Regions from separate parts of the Roseburia sp. OM04-10BH genome, predicted to be linked through region 1. Evidence: predicted binding sites of a transcription regulator. Region 1 holds the regulator's gene; each other region holds the start of a gene.
What was found. Region 1 encodes HrcA, which represses chaperone genes, less so after heat shock. Its sites were predicted from a motif close to TGTTAGCACTCNNNNNNNNNGAGTGCTAACA; they were not measured.

Region 1 (5,351 bases):
TGATGATTGGAATCAACGAAATGGGAACCGGTACAGTAGACAGCTTTATGAAAAAATATGAAGAAGCTGTCAATCATATCCGGGAATTACAGCCGGATGCACTGATTTTCTTACAGGGCATTATGTATGTAAAACAGGAAAAGTCAGAAACCGACCCGATTTTTAACAATCCGGCAATCAAAGAACGGAATGACAGAATTGCAATGCTTGCAAATAATCGCGATATATTTTATATTGATGTAAACGAAGTAGTGACTGACGAAACAGGAAATCTGAATCCGGAATATACTTATGATGAGATTCACCTGCTGGGAAAATATTATTCCCTGTGGACGGATTTCCTTTTGAAACATGGAATAAAGAAGGAGTAAATATATGTCAATCGACCAGAGTAAGATTCGTAATTTTTGTATCATTGCCCATATTGACCACGGTAAATCAACCCTTGCAGACCGTATTATCGAAATGACAGGGCTTCTGACCAGCCGCGAAATGCAGGCGCAGGTTTTAGATAATATGGATTTGGAGCGGGAACGTGGAATTACCATTAAGTCCCAGGCAGTCCGTATTATATATCATGCCAAAGATGGAGAAGAATATATTTTCAATCTGATTGATACACCGGGACATGTGGACTTTACCTATGAAGTATCAAGAAGTCTTGCTGCCTGTGACGGTGCAGTGCTGGTAGTAGATGCGGCACAGGGGATTGAGGCACAGACCCTTGCCAATGTATATCTGGCATTAGACCATGATCTGGAAGTGATTCCAGTCATTAATAAAATTGATCTGCCGAGTGCAAGGCCGGAAGAAGTAGTAGAAGAAATTGAAGATGTGATTGGAATTGAGGCACAGGATGCACCACGGATTTCTGCCAAAACAGGGTTGAATGTGGAAGAAGTATTAGAGCAGATTGTGCATAAATTACCGGCACCCAAAGGGGATGCCAAAGCGCCTCTTCAGGCGTTGATTTTTGATTCTGTGTATGATGCTTATAAAGGTGTTATTGTATTCTGCAGAATCCGGGAAGGTTCCGTAAAACCGGGGACAACCATCCGCATGATGGCAACCGGAGCAGAGGCAGATGTAGTAGAAGTAGGATATTTCGGAGCCGGACAGTTCATTCCATGTGATGAGTTAGAAGCCGGAATGGTAGGTTATATTACTGCCAGCCTTAAGAATGTGAAAGAAACCCGTGTGGGTGATACCATAACAGAAGCAAAGCGTCCTTGTGATGCACCATTGCCGGGATATAAGAAAGTTAATCCGATGGTGTACTGTGGATTATATCCAACAGATGGAGCCAAATATCCGGATCTTCGTGACGCTTTGGAAAAATTACAGTTAAATGATGCAGCCTTACAGTTTGAACCGGAGACTTCCATTGCATTGGGCTTTGGTTTCCGCTGTGGTTTCTTGGGACTGCTTCATTTGGAGGTAATTCAGGAGCGGTTAGAGAGAGAATTTAATCTTGATTTAGTAACGACAGCACCAGGCGTTGTATACCGGGTACATAAGACTGATGGTACCATGATAGAATTGACAAACCCATCCAATCTTCCGGATCCATCCGAAATCGAATATATGGAAGAGCCGATGGTTGCAGCAGAAATTATGGTGACATCCGAATATGTAGGTGCCATTATGGATTTGTGCCAGGAACGCCGTGGTATCTATAAGAGTATGGAATATATTGAGCAGACCCGTGCAGTTATTAAATATGACCTTCCGTTAAATGAAATTATTTATGATTTCTTTGATGCATTGAAATCCCGTTCCAAAGGATATGCGTCCTTTGATTATGAGATGAAGGGTTATGAGCAGTCAGAGCTTGTGAAACTGGATATTCTTATTAATAAAGAAGAAGTGGATGCTCTTTCCTTTATTGTATTTAAGGATACCGCCTATGAGCGTGGAAGAAAGATGTGTGAGAAGTTAAAGGAAGAGATTCCGAGACATTTATTTGAAATCCCGATTCAGGCAGCCGTTGGAAGCAAGGTAATTGCCCGTGAGACAGTAAAAGCAATGCGAAAAGATGTGCTGGCAAAATGTTACGGCGGTGACATCAGCCGTAAGCGTAAACTGTTAGAGAAACAGAAGGAAGGTAAGAAACGTATGCGTCAGGTGGGAAATGTAGAGATTCCACAGGAAGCATTTATGAGTGTACTGAAGTTAGATGAGAAATAGATGACAGGAGAACATAGATGGAACTTTATGTGCATATTCCTTTTTGTGTAAGAAAATGTGAATATTGTGATTTCTTATCAGCACCTGCGGACGAGCGGTTACAAAACCGCTACGTGGGTGCTCTTTTGCATGAAATCAGATATTACGGACAGACAATGGGACGTCCGGTTCTTTCTACTATATATATAGGGGGCGGAACACCGTCTCTTTTAGCACCGGAATATATCGCACTTCTTTTAAAACAGATTCAGGTAAGCTTTGAGGTGGAAGCAGATGCAGAGACTACCATAGAATGTAATCCCGGAACTTTAAATGAGGAAAAACTTCTTACCTATAAAGAAGCAGGCATTAACCGTCTCAGCATAGGGTTACAGTCTGCCTTTGATGATGAATTAAAGATATTAGGAAGAATCCATACTTACCGGCAGTTCTTGGAGAATTATGAATGTGCCAGAAGATGTGGATTTGAAAATATCAACGTTGATTTGATGAGTGCCCTGCCTTATCAGAGTACGGAGAAATTTGTCACCAGCTTAAAGCGTGTCATAGCATTAAAACCGGAGCATATTTCAGCCTATTCCCTGATTATCGAAAAGGGAACACCATTTTATGAAAAATACAAATTCGAGGCAGTGCTCCGGGAAGCCGGAAAGCCGACAGAGCATCTGCCATCTGAAGAGACGGAGTATGAAATTTATAAAAAGACTCAGGAGATTCTTGCAGAGGCAGGTTATGGGCATTATGAAGTATCCAATTATGCAAAGCAGGGGAAAGAGGCAAGGCATAATATCGGATACTGGAAGCGGGTACCGTATCTTGGGGTAGGACTTGGGGCAGCTTCCCTGATTGGAGAAGTACGCTACAGTAATATAAGAGAGATTGAAGCGTATATCAAAGCATGTGGTAATATTTCGGCGAAGGAAATAGATGGAGTACCGGCATTGAATCTCCATGAGAGTGCAGATGCAATCAGCCGCCATGCCCAGATGGAAGAATTCATGTTTTTAGGCCTGCGTATGTTAAAGGGAGTTACAAGAACAGAATTCAAAGAGACTTTTGGCGTGGAAATAGAAGCAGTATATGGCGAAGTCTTAAACCAGCTTCAGGAAGAGGACTTAATCGAGAAAAAAGCCGGTGTAATAAAGCTCAGCGACCACGGCATGGACATCAGTAACTATGTACTCGCCCAGTTTTTACTGGATTAAGTAGTGCGGTGTTGAACAGCATTGAATCAGAACAAATCTAAAGAAACTATAAAATTATAAAATGCTGTTGACAAAAAAAAAGAATGGTGCTATCTTAAGTACATAGAAATTAGCACTCTTTCAAGTTGAGTGCTAACAACAAAGAAAAAGCAGTACAAAAAGCTTTTTCAAATACCTATAAAAGTTTCATTTTCAGGAGAACGTGAATGAACGAGAACGAATTAGATGAAAGAAAAACAAAAATCTTAAATGCAATCATTCGCAACTATCTGGAAACAGGTGAGCCGGTTGGTTCAAGAACCATTTCCAAGTATACGGATTTGAACTTAAGTTCCGCAACAATCCGGAATGAGATGTCGGACTTGGAAGAGATGGGATATATTTTGCAGCCACATACATCGGCAGGAAGAATTCCATCCGATAAGGGATATCGCTTCTATGTAGATAATCTGATTGCAGAGAAGGACAAAGAAGTATCCGATATGAAAGAGTTCGTAATTGAACATACGGAGAAGATGGAACAGGTATTGCAGCAGGTGGCAAAGCTGTTGGCAAACAACACGAATTACACCACCATGATAACAGCACCGCAGTATCACCACAACAGCCTGAAGTTCATCCAGTTATCCAATGTGGATGATGAACATATTCTGGCGGTTGTCGTATTGGAAGGCAATCTTGTGAAAAATAAGATGATTCCGATAGAAGAGCCGATAGACAATGAGCATATGTTAAAACTTAACATGCTTTTGAATACACATTTAAATGGATTGTCATTAGATCAGATTAATCTGGGCACCATAGCAGTGTTGAAAGAGAAAGCCGGTATCCATTCCAAAGTCATCAGTGATGTACTGGATGCAGTAGCAGAAGCAATCAGCGAAGACGAGGATTTGGAGATATATACCAGCGGTGCAACGAATATCTTAAAATATCCGGAGTTATCGGATTCGCAGAAAGCAGGAGAGCTTTTAAATGCGTTAGAAGAGAAGAAACAGTTAGTAAGTCTGGTGACGGATAACCTCAGCAATGAGGAGAACGGCATACAGGTTTATATAGGAGATGAATCTCCAATTCAGACCATGAAGGACTGCAGTGTGGTAACAGCTACCTATGAACTTGGTAAAGGCGTGAAGGGAACGATAGGTATTATCGGACCGAAGCGTATGGATTATGAGAACGTCATGGATAATCTGAAAAATTTGAAATCACAACTAGAAGGCATATTTGATAAGCCGAAGAAAGAATAGCATAGAAAGGTGGTAAGGAAGTGGCAGAAGAAAAGAAAGAAGAAGTGCTTGAGGAAGTATTAGAAGACTTAGAAGCAGAGGATGCAAAAAAACAGGAAGAAGCACAGAATACCGCCTCAGAAGAAAAAGAAGTTGAGGCAGAAGAAAAAACGGAAGATACCGAATCTGAACCGGAAGAAATAGAGAAAGAAGATGAGGAGAAAAAGAAAGGTATCTTTAAAAAGAAAGACAAGAAAGATAAGAAGGACGAACAGATTGAAGATTTAACCGACCGGCTGAAACGTCAGATGGCAGAATTTGAAAACTTCCGTAAGAGAACGGAAAAGGAAAAGAGCCAGATGTATGACATGGGAGCCAGTGCAATCTTAGAGAAAATCCTTCCAGTTATCGACAATTTTGAAAGAGGGCTTGCAGCTGTACCGGAAGAAGACAAAAACAATGGCTTCGTAGAAGGTATGGATAAGATTTATAAGCAGATGATGACAGTGCTGACAGAAGTTGGTGTAACACCGATTGAAGCAGCCGGTCAGGAGTTTGACCCGAATCTCCATAATGCAGTAATGCATGTGGAAGATGAAGAACTCGGTGAGAATGTAGTAGCCGAGGAGTTACAGAAAGGTTACAAGTACAAAGAAAATGTAATCAGACATAGCATGGTAAAAGTAGCGAATTAAGCATAGGAGGATAAGAACATGAGTAAAATTATTGG
Region 2 (5,351 bases), on a different contig from region 1:
ACCGGTCTTCTCATCACCTTCCAATGTCTCAGCAAGCTTTGCAACCTCTTTGGATGCATGGATGTATGCAGAACCGCCACCTGCGATGATTCCTTCTTCGACTGCTGCTCTTGTTGCATTCAAAGCATCTTCCATACGAAGTTTTGCTTCTTTCATTTCTGTCTCTGTTGCAGCACCAACACGGATAACTGCTACGCCGCCTGCCAGTTTTGCAAGTCTTTCCTGTAATTTTTCTTTATCAAATTCAGATGTTGTCTCTTCAAGCTGTGCACGAATCTGGCCGATTCTTGCCTGGATTTCTTCTTTATTTCCTTCACCATCAACGATAACGGTGTTCTCTTTCTTAACCTTAACAGATTTTGCACGGCCAAGCTGTGCCATAGTAGCATCTTTTAATTCCAGACCAACTTCTTCTGAAATTACCTGACCACCGGTAAGGATAGCGATATCTTTTAACATTTCTTTTCTTCTGTCGCCATATCCTGGAGCTTTTACTGCTACAACGTTAAATGTTCCACGCAGTTTATTTACAATCAATGTAGTTAAAGCTTCACCCTCGATATCTTCAGCAATGATAAGAAGTCTGGAACCGGACTGAACAATCTGTTCTAACAGTGGAAGGATTTCCTGAATGTTGCTGATTTTCTTATCGGTAATTAAGATGTACGGCTCATCTAAAACTGCTTCCATCTTATCCATATCTGTGCACATATATGCGGAAATGTATCCACGGTCAAACTGCATACCTTCTACCAGGTCAAGCTCTGTCTGCATGGTCTTGCTCTCTTCAATGGTAATAACACCATCATTGGAAACTTTTTCCATTGCATCTGCTACCATGTTGCCAACGCTTTCATCACCTGCGGAAATAGATGCAACTTTTGCAATCTGGTCTTTTCCGGTTACTTTAGAAGACATTGCTGCGATTGTTTCAACTGCTTTTTCAGTTGCTTTCTTCATACCACGTCTTAAAACGATCGGGTTTGCACCAGCCTCTAAGTTCTTCATTCCTTCCTGAATCATTGCCTGTGCAAGAACGGTTGCTGTTGTAGTACCATCACCAGCAACGTCATTGGTCTTGGTTGCTACTTCTTTTACAAGCTGTGCGCCCATATTTTCGAATGCATCTTCCAATTCGATTTCTTTTGCAATGGTAACACCATCATTTGTGATTAATGGAGCGCCATATGATTTATCCAGTACAACGTTTCTTCCTTTTGGTCCGATTGTTACTCTGACTGTATTTGCCAGTTTATCAACTCCAGCCTCTAATGCTGTTCTGGCTTCTGTTCCATATTTGATTTCCTTTGCCATAATCTTTCTTACCTCTTTCTTCTATTTTCCTATTTTATTATTTGTTTTATTTACCAATTATCAATTCGATTATTCTACTACTGCAAGAATATCATTCTGCTTTACGATGATATATTCTTCGCCATCCAGTTTTACTTCTGTTCCGGCATATTTAGAATAAATAACCTTCTGTCCTTCTTTTACCTGCATGGTAACTTCTTTGCCATCTACCACTCCGCCAGGACCAACTGCGATTACTTCTGCTTCCTGTGGTTTCTCCTGTGCAGCACTTGCTAAGATAATTCCGGATTTGGTTTTTTCCTCTGCTTTTAACTGTTTTAATACAACTCTGTCTGATAATGGTACTAATTTCATGATTCATTGCCTCCTTGATTCGGTCTCTTTGTTTTCTTTCTTTTTTATTAGCACTCATTCAAGCCGAGTGCTAACTGATAGTCATATAATAGTTTCTGCGTCTCTTTTTCGCAAGCCTGACCATTTTTTATTTTTCTCTTGTTTCCTTATATTTACTCTTAATATCTCGTTTTTTCTCTCGTTTTCTCACTTTCTGTAATTTGTAACGATTTAATACTTTTTTTAGATTTGTTTATGAAATCAGTCCAAAATGCTCCAATCCCTTATAAATGCCGTCTTCGTGCAATGGTGCTGTGATATAATCCGCTGCTTCTTTTGCTGCTTTGGTACCATTTCCCATGGCAATTCCATGCTGCACATGCTTTAACATTTCCACATCATTGATACTGTCTCCAAATGCATAGGTATCTTCTTTCTCAATACCAAGAAGCTCACAGGTTTTTTCGATGCCGGACGCTTTGGAAAATCCTTTTGGAACAAACTCTGCGCATGCCGCATCATGCACCAGCGGTGTGAAATTCTCTTCCAGATGGGAAAGTACCTTAAGATAAGCATCATCCGGTGTGGAGCAGGAAAACTTACTGATTTCCATAATTGCTTCATTTCCCATTACCGGCAGCAAATCCTCTCCCAATGTCTCTTTTAGTCTCAAGCCATAAGGGTCTTCTTCAAATTCTTCCAGATCCATATACAAATTCTGGCTTCCCTCATATACCGTAGGAATTCCATACTCTTTTAATATATGTATGGTATCCTCTATCAATTCCTGTTCTAATTTTTTATAAAAAAGTGTTTTTCCATCCATCTCTATCCAGGTACCGCAGCCTGCCACAATTCCGTCGAATCCCAGTGCCAGCAATCTTTCATCCTGAATAAATGCTCTGGTTCTTCCGCTGCAGAGAAATGCCAGATGTCCATTTTCCCGCAGCATCCGGATTGCTTCCTTTGTGCTCTCCGGTATCACAAAATGCTCGTCCCACAATGTTCCATCAATATCAAAAAATACTGCTTTCCTGCTCATTCTCTTTATGTCCTTTCGCTGTTTTCTTCTCGCTCTTTTTGTCACAAGGGTTATTTTATGCCCCAAAAGCAGAATGTGTCAACCACGAAAAAGCCGCCTGCCACAGCTCACCTTCCGGCGTCACCATAGTCAGACGACTTTCTTCTATCATTATATTGTAATTTTCATTACTGTATGGAAAGATAAGAATATCCCATCAGACTTTCGTCTACTTCACGGGCTGCTTCTCTTCCTTCACGGATTGCCCATACAACCAAGGACTGTCCACGATGCATATCTCCTGCTGTAAAGACATTTTCCACGTTGGTCTTGTAATGACCGGCTTCTGTTGCCACATTGGTTCTGGCATTTAAGTCTACGCCGAACGCTTTGGCAATGTAATCTTCTGTTCCAAGGAAGCCTGCTGCAATCAGAACCAGATCACAATCTAACTTGCTTTCAGAGCCTGGTACTTCCACCATCTGCATCCGTCCGGTCTTTTCATCCTTTTTGCCCTCTAATTTTACGGTTTTTAATCCGCAGAGCTTACCATTCTTGTCTTTTAAGAACTCTTTTACGGTTGTCTGGTAAATACGAGGGTCGGAACCGAACATGGCAATTGCTTCTTCCTGACCGTAGTCTGTCTTGCAGACTCTTGGCCACTCCGGCCATGGGTTGTTCTCTGCACGCTCATCCGGTGCTTTTGGCATCATTTCAAGCTGGATGACACTGGCTGCGCCGTGACGGATAGAAGTTCCGACACAGTCATTTCCGGTATCTCCACCACCGATGATAACTACTTTCTTTCCCTTGGCAGAAATATATTTGTTATCTTTAAGCTCGGAATCTAAAAGGCTCTTGGTAGTTGCCTTTAAGAAATCTACTGCAAAGTAAATGCCTTCTGCATCTCTGCCCGGAGCTTTGATGTCTCTTGGATTCTTTGCTCCACAGGCTAAGATGACACGGTCATATTCTTTTAAGAGTTTTGCCGGCTTGATGTCTTTTCCAACATTGGTATTGGTAATAAACTCGACACCCTCTTCTTTCATTATATTAATCTTACGGTCAATAACCCATTTTTCCAGCTTCATATTCGGGATTCCATACATCAAAAGTCCACCGACACGGTCATCTCTTTCAAATACGGTAACGGAATGTCCTCTTTTATTCAACTGGTCTGCTGCTGCAAGTCCGGCAGGACCGGAACCGATGATTGCAACCTTCTTTCCGGTACGGACTCTTGGAGGTTTTGCTGCAGCATATCCTTTTTCATAGGCATTTTCAATGATTCCATGCTCATTTGCCTTACAGGTTACCGGGTCTTCCCAGTGTCCACAGGTACAGGCTGCTTCACAAAGTGCCGGACATACTCTTGAGGTAAATTCCGGGAAGTTGTTGGTCTTGGTCAGACGGTTATATGCCTGCTCCCAGTTGTTGGTATACAAAAGGTCATTCCACTCCGGTACCAGATTATGCAGCGGACATCCGCTGGTCATTCCCATGATATTCATACCAGCCTGGCAGAACGGCACGCCGCAGTTCATACAACGTGCTGCCTGTACTCTTTGTTTCTCTTTTGAGAGAGGGGTATGGAACTCGTTAAAGTTCTTGATACGCTCCTTTGGTGCAACCGCTGCTGCATTCTCTCTGTCATATTCCATAAATCCTGTTGGTTTTCCCATTTTGCGTCCCCTCCTTAATTTCTTGTATTCGCATAAAATGCTTCAATCTGTGCCTGTTCGGAAGACAATCCTTTTTCTTCCATCTGAACAATTGCCATTAACATACGGTTATAATCGTATGGAATTACTTTCTTGAACTTCGGCAGATACTCACTGAAGTTATCTAAGATTTCTTTTCCCTTTTCAGAATTGGTCAAAGCTACGTGTTCTTTAATCATATCTTTTAATTCCATAACATCATATTTGTTTCCAACTTCTTCTGAGAATACCATTTCTTTATTCAGTCTGGTATAAAGGTCGTTGTCCTCATCTAATACATAAGCGATACCGCCGCTCATTCCGGCTGCAAAGTTTTTGCCAGTCTTACCAAGGATAACAACACGTCCACCGGTCATGTATTCACAGCCATGGTCACCGACACCTTCTACTACTGCAGATGCTCCGGAATTTCGTACGCAGAAACGTTCTCCTGCCACACCACTGATAAATGCTTTACCACTGGTTGCACCGTAAAGTGCTACGTTACCGATGATGATATTTTCATCTTTCTTATATTTCACACCTGCCGGAGCATATACAACCAGTTTTCCACCGGAAAGTCCTTTTCCGAAGTAATCGTTGGAATCTCCTACCAGCTCTAAGGTAAGTCCCTTTGGAATGAATGCGCCAAAGCTCTGTCCGCCGGCACCGGTACATTTTACGATAAAGGTATCTTCCTCTAAAGTATCGTCATATTTCTTTGTAATCTCGGAACCAAAGATGGTACCAAAGGAACGGTCTGTATTGCTTACTTCTACATCAATGCTTCTCTTCTGTTTCTTATCCAGTGCAGAAGAAAGCTGTTTTAACAGTACAGTTTCGTCCTTGGTCTTCTCCAGTTCGAAATCGTATACATGTTTTGGATCAAATGTAACTTTCTCCTTTGGTCCTGCAAACGGGTTATTCAAAATCTTGGAAAGGTCGATTTCTTTTTCCCGGTCTGTCAAATCCTCTCTTACCCG
Region 3 (5,351 bases), on a different contig from region 1:
GGATGAAGAATATAATCACAATGTGATTAATTTTAATAAGAATATCAGACAGCGGGCATCGACGATAAAGTAATGTCAGCTAAACTACGAGAAACACGCAAAGCGTGTTTCTCACATAAAAAGGAGAGGCGGTGTGAATACTCACACCGCCCCTTTTTCCTTTTAATTATCCTGGTATTATCCCTCAATGGAAATATATTTCTTTTCTTCCACAGCAGGTTTTACTTCTTTCTTCGGAACGGTCAGAGTCAGGATACCATTTTCAAAACCACCTTTGATGTCATCCTGAGTAACGCCATCTCCGACATAGAAACTACGCTGGTAAGAGCCATAGTAACGTTCTTTACGGATATATTTGCCATCTTTGTCTTTTTCGTCCTTATTGTCCTGGTGTTTGGCATTGACGATGAGGTATCCGTCTTTCAGCTCAGCCTGGATATCTTCTTTCTTAAAACCTGGAAGTTCAAATTCCAGTTCATATCTGTCGTCAAATTCCTTAACGTCAGTGTTCATGGCAGCACGGTTGTCTGTTGCAGGAGCATTGTAAGCTCCAAATGGAAATACATCATCAAATATATCATCTACAAAGTTGTTTGAAAAAATACTTGGTACTAACATAAGTCATTCCTCCTGAAAATAATTGTTGTAATTAATAATAATGTTTTTTATTTCTGTGAGCTTCTCTGGCTTCTTCAACAGCCTCATGGTCGGCTACATTAATTTTAGCTTTTACTTTCTTCTTCTTTAATGGATGTTTTGGATTTTTATCTGACATAATAACATGCTTCCTTTCTTTTACATCATCAGATATCTGAAATACAATGTCTGAAATTATCCTTCAATTGCAATATATTTGTGGTCTTCTACTGCAGGTTTTGCTTCTTTCTTCGGAACGAAGAGTTTTAAGATACCGTGTTTAAATTCGCCCTTGATATCTTCTTCGGTAACGGCATCGCCAACATAAAAGCTTCGGCTGCAGGCTCCGGAATAACGTTCCTTACGGATGTACTTGCCGGATTTCTTATCTTTATCTTCCTCATCCAAGCCTTTGGCGGCACTGATGGTCAGGTAACCGTTCTCTAAGGAAGCACTTACTTCGTCTTTCTTAAATCCAGGTAAATCAATGACCAGTTCGTAACCATTGTCCTGCTCCTTTATATCTGTCTTCATCAGACGTGCGGCTCTACGACCGTAAAGTTTTTTCTCAGTCTTTTTCATATCCATGTTATCGTCCATCCATGGAAAATCCTCAAAGAAGTCATCAAATAAATTCTCTCCAAAAATACTAGGCATCAACATAAGTCATCTCTCCTTTTTTAATAAATCATTTTATGCTTGTTTACCTTGTTTCTTTGGAACCGGGATGTTTTAGGAACTCTTTTTTTTGTTCCTCTCCTTTGTTCTGACTACGTTATAGCACCAATTATTAGCACTGTCAAGAGGTGAGTGCTAATAAAATTGTGAAAAATTTGTGAAAAAACACAAATTGTGCAAAAACAAAGAAAAAACATGGAAATGCACTGTAAAAACAAATGAAATATATGGATATATAATGCAGAAATATAGGGGGAAATAAGGGGTAGCATGATAAAAAGGAAAGAATATTGCAGGAACTATGAGACTGTGTTATGATTTCTATAACTTTGCGTCATGGAAATTATGAGTTTAGGAGAAAAAACAAAATGAAGACACAGAATGAGAAAAGAAGTACATTTTCGGGGAAGATAGGGTTTGTATTATCAGCAGCAGGCGCTTCTGTTGGACTGGGAAACATATGGAGATTCCCATATCTTGCGGCAAAGTATGGGGGAGGAATCTTTCTGCTGATTTATATTATACTTGCACTGACTTTTGGATATACGATGATTATGGCGGAGACTTCTATCGGAAGAATGACGAAGAAGAGCCCGGTGGGAGCATATCATACCTTTGGAAAATCCCGCTGGCTCTCTTTCGGTGGCTGGATAAATGCGATTATTCCGGTTTTAATCGTGCCATATTATTCTGTAATTGGCGGCTGGGTAATGAAATATCTGGTGGAATATATCAGGGGAAATGGCAGTAAACTTGCATCGGATGGATATTTTTCCAATTTCATTTCCAGCGGGCTTTCCACAGAAATCTGCTTTGCTTTTTTTGCGGTATTTACGTTGGGGATTATCTTTGCCGGCGTCCGGAATGGTATTGAGCGGGTATCCAGATTTATGATGCCGGTGCTGGTTGTTCTTTCTATATTAATAACGGTTTATTCCGTAAGCAGACCGGGAGCATTAAAAGGAGTTAAATATTTTCTGATTCCAAATCTTGAAAATTTTTCATGGATGACGGTAGTAACAGCCATGGGACAGATGTTTTATTCCCTGTCCATTGCCATGGGAATTCTCATTACTTTTGGTTCTTATATGAAGAAGGAAGTTTCTATTGAGGAGTCCACGAAGAACGTGGAAATCTTCGATACAGCGATTGCCATGATGGCAGGGCTGATGATTATTCCGGCAGTCTTTGCATTTTCCGGTGGAAATCCGGAAACACTGCAGGCGGGGCCATCATTGATGTTTATTACGATTCCAAAAGTATTTGACAGCATGGGACTTGGAACCGGAGTCGGAATTTTGTTTTTTGTACTGGTGCTGTTTGCAGCAATAACAAGTTCTATTGCATTAACGGAAAGTGCAGTATCGACTTTTGAAGATGAACTGGGCTGGGAAAGACGGAAAGCAACGGTAATTGTCGGCATTGTAATGCTTCTTCTGGGAAGTCTTTCCACACTGGGATATGGACCATTGGCGAACGTAAAAATTATCGGAATGCAGATTCTTGATTTCTTTGATTTCCTGACGAACTCCGTGATGATGCCGATTGCGGCTATTGCAACCTGCCTTCTGGTATCAAGAGTGGTGGGAGTGCAGCGGATTGAAGAAGAAGTAACCCGGGGCGGCAGCCCGTTCCGCAGGAAAAAGATATTTACAGTGATGATAAAATACCTTTGTCCGATCTTTGCAGCGATTATTTTAATCAGTTCCATAGCAAATGCTTTTGGCTGGATTCAGATGTAATTAATGACAAATTAAGAAAATACAGAAATGCAACTACGAGAAACACGCTTTGCGAGTTTCTCGAGTTATCGCGGTGCTCGTCAAATCTGCATGCAAGCATGCGATTTTTCTCGCTACTCGCGTAATCAAAAAGAGCGTTCTTTCCTAATTAGAAAAGACGCTCTTTTTGGACAGAATCATATTATGAATTTGCCATATTCTTAACGGCATTCAATGCCTTCTGGACTGGTGGCAGACAGATAATGATTAATGTAATAAGTGCTTCTGCACCAAGGTATGCACCGTTGTAAGCAAGAGAGTATACCACTGCATTCGGGAATTCTTCCGGAGCATACATGCCGAAGAAAATCCAGCCGGAAAGGAATGCGAAGAAGTATCGACCTAATACACCAGCGATATAACCTTTGATAAGTCCATGTTTGGATTTGCTGAAAAGTCCGGAAAGGCCTAATGCACCAAAGGCGAAGAGGTAGTCCACTAACATCTGTGGAACACTGATGATGTAAGGGTCAACGACTAACTGCAGAATTCCGTAAGCAAAAGCTGCGGTTAAGCCGGCACCCAGACCGTACCAGTAACCAATCAGAACGATGAATAACATGCTCAGTAAAGTAACGGAACCGCCCATTGGCATATCGAAAAGTTTAATCATGGAAGTTACCATGGCAAGGGCAATTGCCATAGCTGAAAATGCAAGCTGCTTTGCACTGAATTTCTTCTTTCCACCGAAGATAGCACAGCCAATCAGAAGAATGGCAATCATGATGATAACGAGGGCTGTAAAACCTGCGGTGGTAAGCTGGTAAGATGAGCCGTCGTATGTTGCAAAAATTGACATAAAAAATCCTCCTTAAAGATGATACTCTGCCAGGAGGTTGAACTATGTGCTTCCTTACGCCGGTATTATCCGGTTCAAGTAATAAGGGTCAACGCAGATACGTTTCTCAGCCAAAGGCGCCCCTAGCAAAGCAATGTTTTGTTTTCAGTTTGTAATGGTAACAGTGGTAGTATAAAATGTCAAGTGTTAATTTTCTGAAAAAGATTTTCTAAAAAATGAAAAAATCCGCTGGAAAATATAAAGAAAAAGTAACTTCCGGTCGATAAAAGGTTTAGAAGTGTCTTTTTCTGCGCTTTTTTAGAAAAAAGGGTTACTCTTGAATCTGAAAAGCAAAAGGAATATAGTAAAGATAAAAAGATGAGGAAACAACAAGCAACAAGGAGAGGTTCTATGCGTAAGTACAAGGATGTTGGAAAAAGAATACTGGTATTAGTTTTAAGTGTTTGTATGATTGCAGGCGTTCTTCCGGCAATACCGGCAGAGGCGGCGGATGCATTTCCAGGCAATGGAAGCATTACATTAGGAGCGGATGCAAATGGTGCAACTGCAACCGGAAATGATACCTATACTTATACCGGACAGGAGGTTAAGCCGGCAGTTACGGTCCAGATTGCTGGAGAAACTTTGAAAGAAAAAGAGGATTACTCCGTTTATTACCGTAATAATACCAGCGCAGGAACAGCATATATTGATATCGTTGGTATCGGAGACAGCCACAGATGGCAGACCACCAAGAGCTTTACGATTGCACAGCAGAAGTTAAGCTATATCGGTGTTAATTATAAAGGGGTGGAAGGAACCGGTGAAGACGGATATGTATATTATACAGGAAGTGATGTATTACCGACGATTACAGGGGTGTATGGTATCATAAGCGGTACTTCTACCATGGTAAACCTTTCAGCAGATGATTATAACGTAGAATATACATCCGGAAGCAATACCACAGTAGGAACACATTCCTTTAAAATTGTATTAAAGAGCAGCAGTAACTATACATTTTCTGGAACAATTACAGAGAACCGTTACAATATTTACTATAATATTGGAGCAGATTCTGTAACTGTTTCCAATGGACTGAGCGATTCTACTTATACCGGAACCGCACAGAGACCGGAATTTACACTGGTAGACAGTCAGAATTCCGCAGGAATCCAGGCGTCTGACTATACCACAAGCTGGGCAGATAATACCAATGCCGGAACAGCGAAGATGACAGTAACAGCGAATTCTTCTTCTCTGTACCGGGGCAGCAAGACCTTTAATTTCCTGATTGGCAAGGCAGATTTAAGTGCAGCAGGCATCAGTGTTTCCTTAAAGAGTGATAAATATTATTATGTAAAGAATAGTAAACCGGATATGACCAATGAGGTAGTAGTGAAGTTGAATGGCGTTGAGATTCCTGCCGGCAACTACAACGTGGCATACCGAAATGAAACTACTGCAGGACAGACCGG

Region 2: a site for HrcA is predicted at 1,714-1,744, ahead of groES (co-chaperone GroES). Genes of this name have one in related genera too.
Region 3: a site for HrcA is predicted at 1,425-1,455, ahead of DXB43_RS09050 (Hsp20/alpha crystallin family protein). Genes of this name have one in related genera too.

The regions. Positions count from the first base shown of each region.
Region 1 covers NZ_QTZI01000011.1:83,564-88,914, forward strand. Annotated here, with positions in the region: gene DXB43_RS11725 (GDSL-type esterase/lipase family protein) at 1-371, shown strand, start outside; gene lepA (translation elongation factor 4) at 376-2,187, shown strand; gene hemW (radical SAM family heme chaperone HemW) at 2,205-3,392, shown strand; gene hrcA (heat-inducible transcriptional repressor HrcA) at 3,599-4,642, shown strand; gene grpE (nucleotide exchange factor GrpE) at 4,663-5,316, shown strand; gene dnaK (molecular chaperone DnaK) at 5,335-5,351, shown strand, end outside.
Region 2 covers NZ_QTZI01000002.1:45,157-50,507, forward strand. Annotated here, with positions in the region: gene groL (chaperonin GroEL) at 1-1,314, opposite strand, end outside; gene groES (co-chaperone GroES) at 1,384-1,668, opposite strand; gene DXB43_RS02695 (Cof-type HAD-IIB family hydrolase) at 1,901-2,689, opposite strand; gene DXB43_RS02700 (glutamate synthase subunit beta) at 2,857-4,350, opposite strand; gene gltB (glutamate synthase large subunit) at 4,365-5,351, opposite strand, start outside.
Region 3 covers NZ_QTZI01000007.1:133,263-138,613, reverse strand. Annotated here, with positions in the region: gene DXB43_RS09060 (methylglyoxal synthase) at 1-73, shown strand, start outside; gene DXB43_RS09055 (Hsp20/alpha crystallin family protein) at 178-618, opposite strand; gene DXB43_RS15645 (hypothetical protein) at 650-775, opposite strand; gene DXB43_RS09050 (Hsp20/alpha crystallin family protein) at 832-1,299, opposite strand; gene DXB43_RS09045 (sodium-dependent transporter) at 1,683-3,056, shown strand; gene thiT (energy-coupled thiamine transporter ThiT) at 3,238-3,894, opposite strand; TPP riboswitch at 3,929-4,028, opposite strand; gene DXB43_RS09035 (GBS Bsp-like repeat-containing protein) at 4,285-5,351, shown strand, end outside.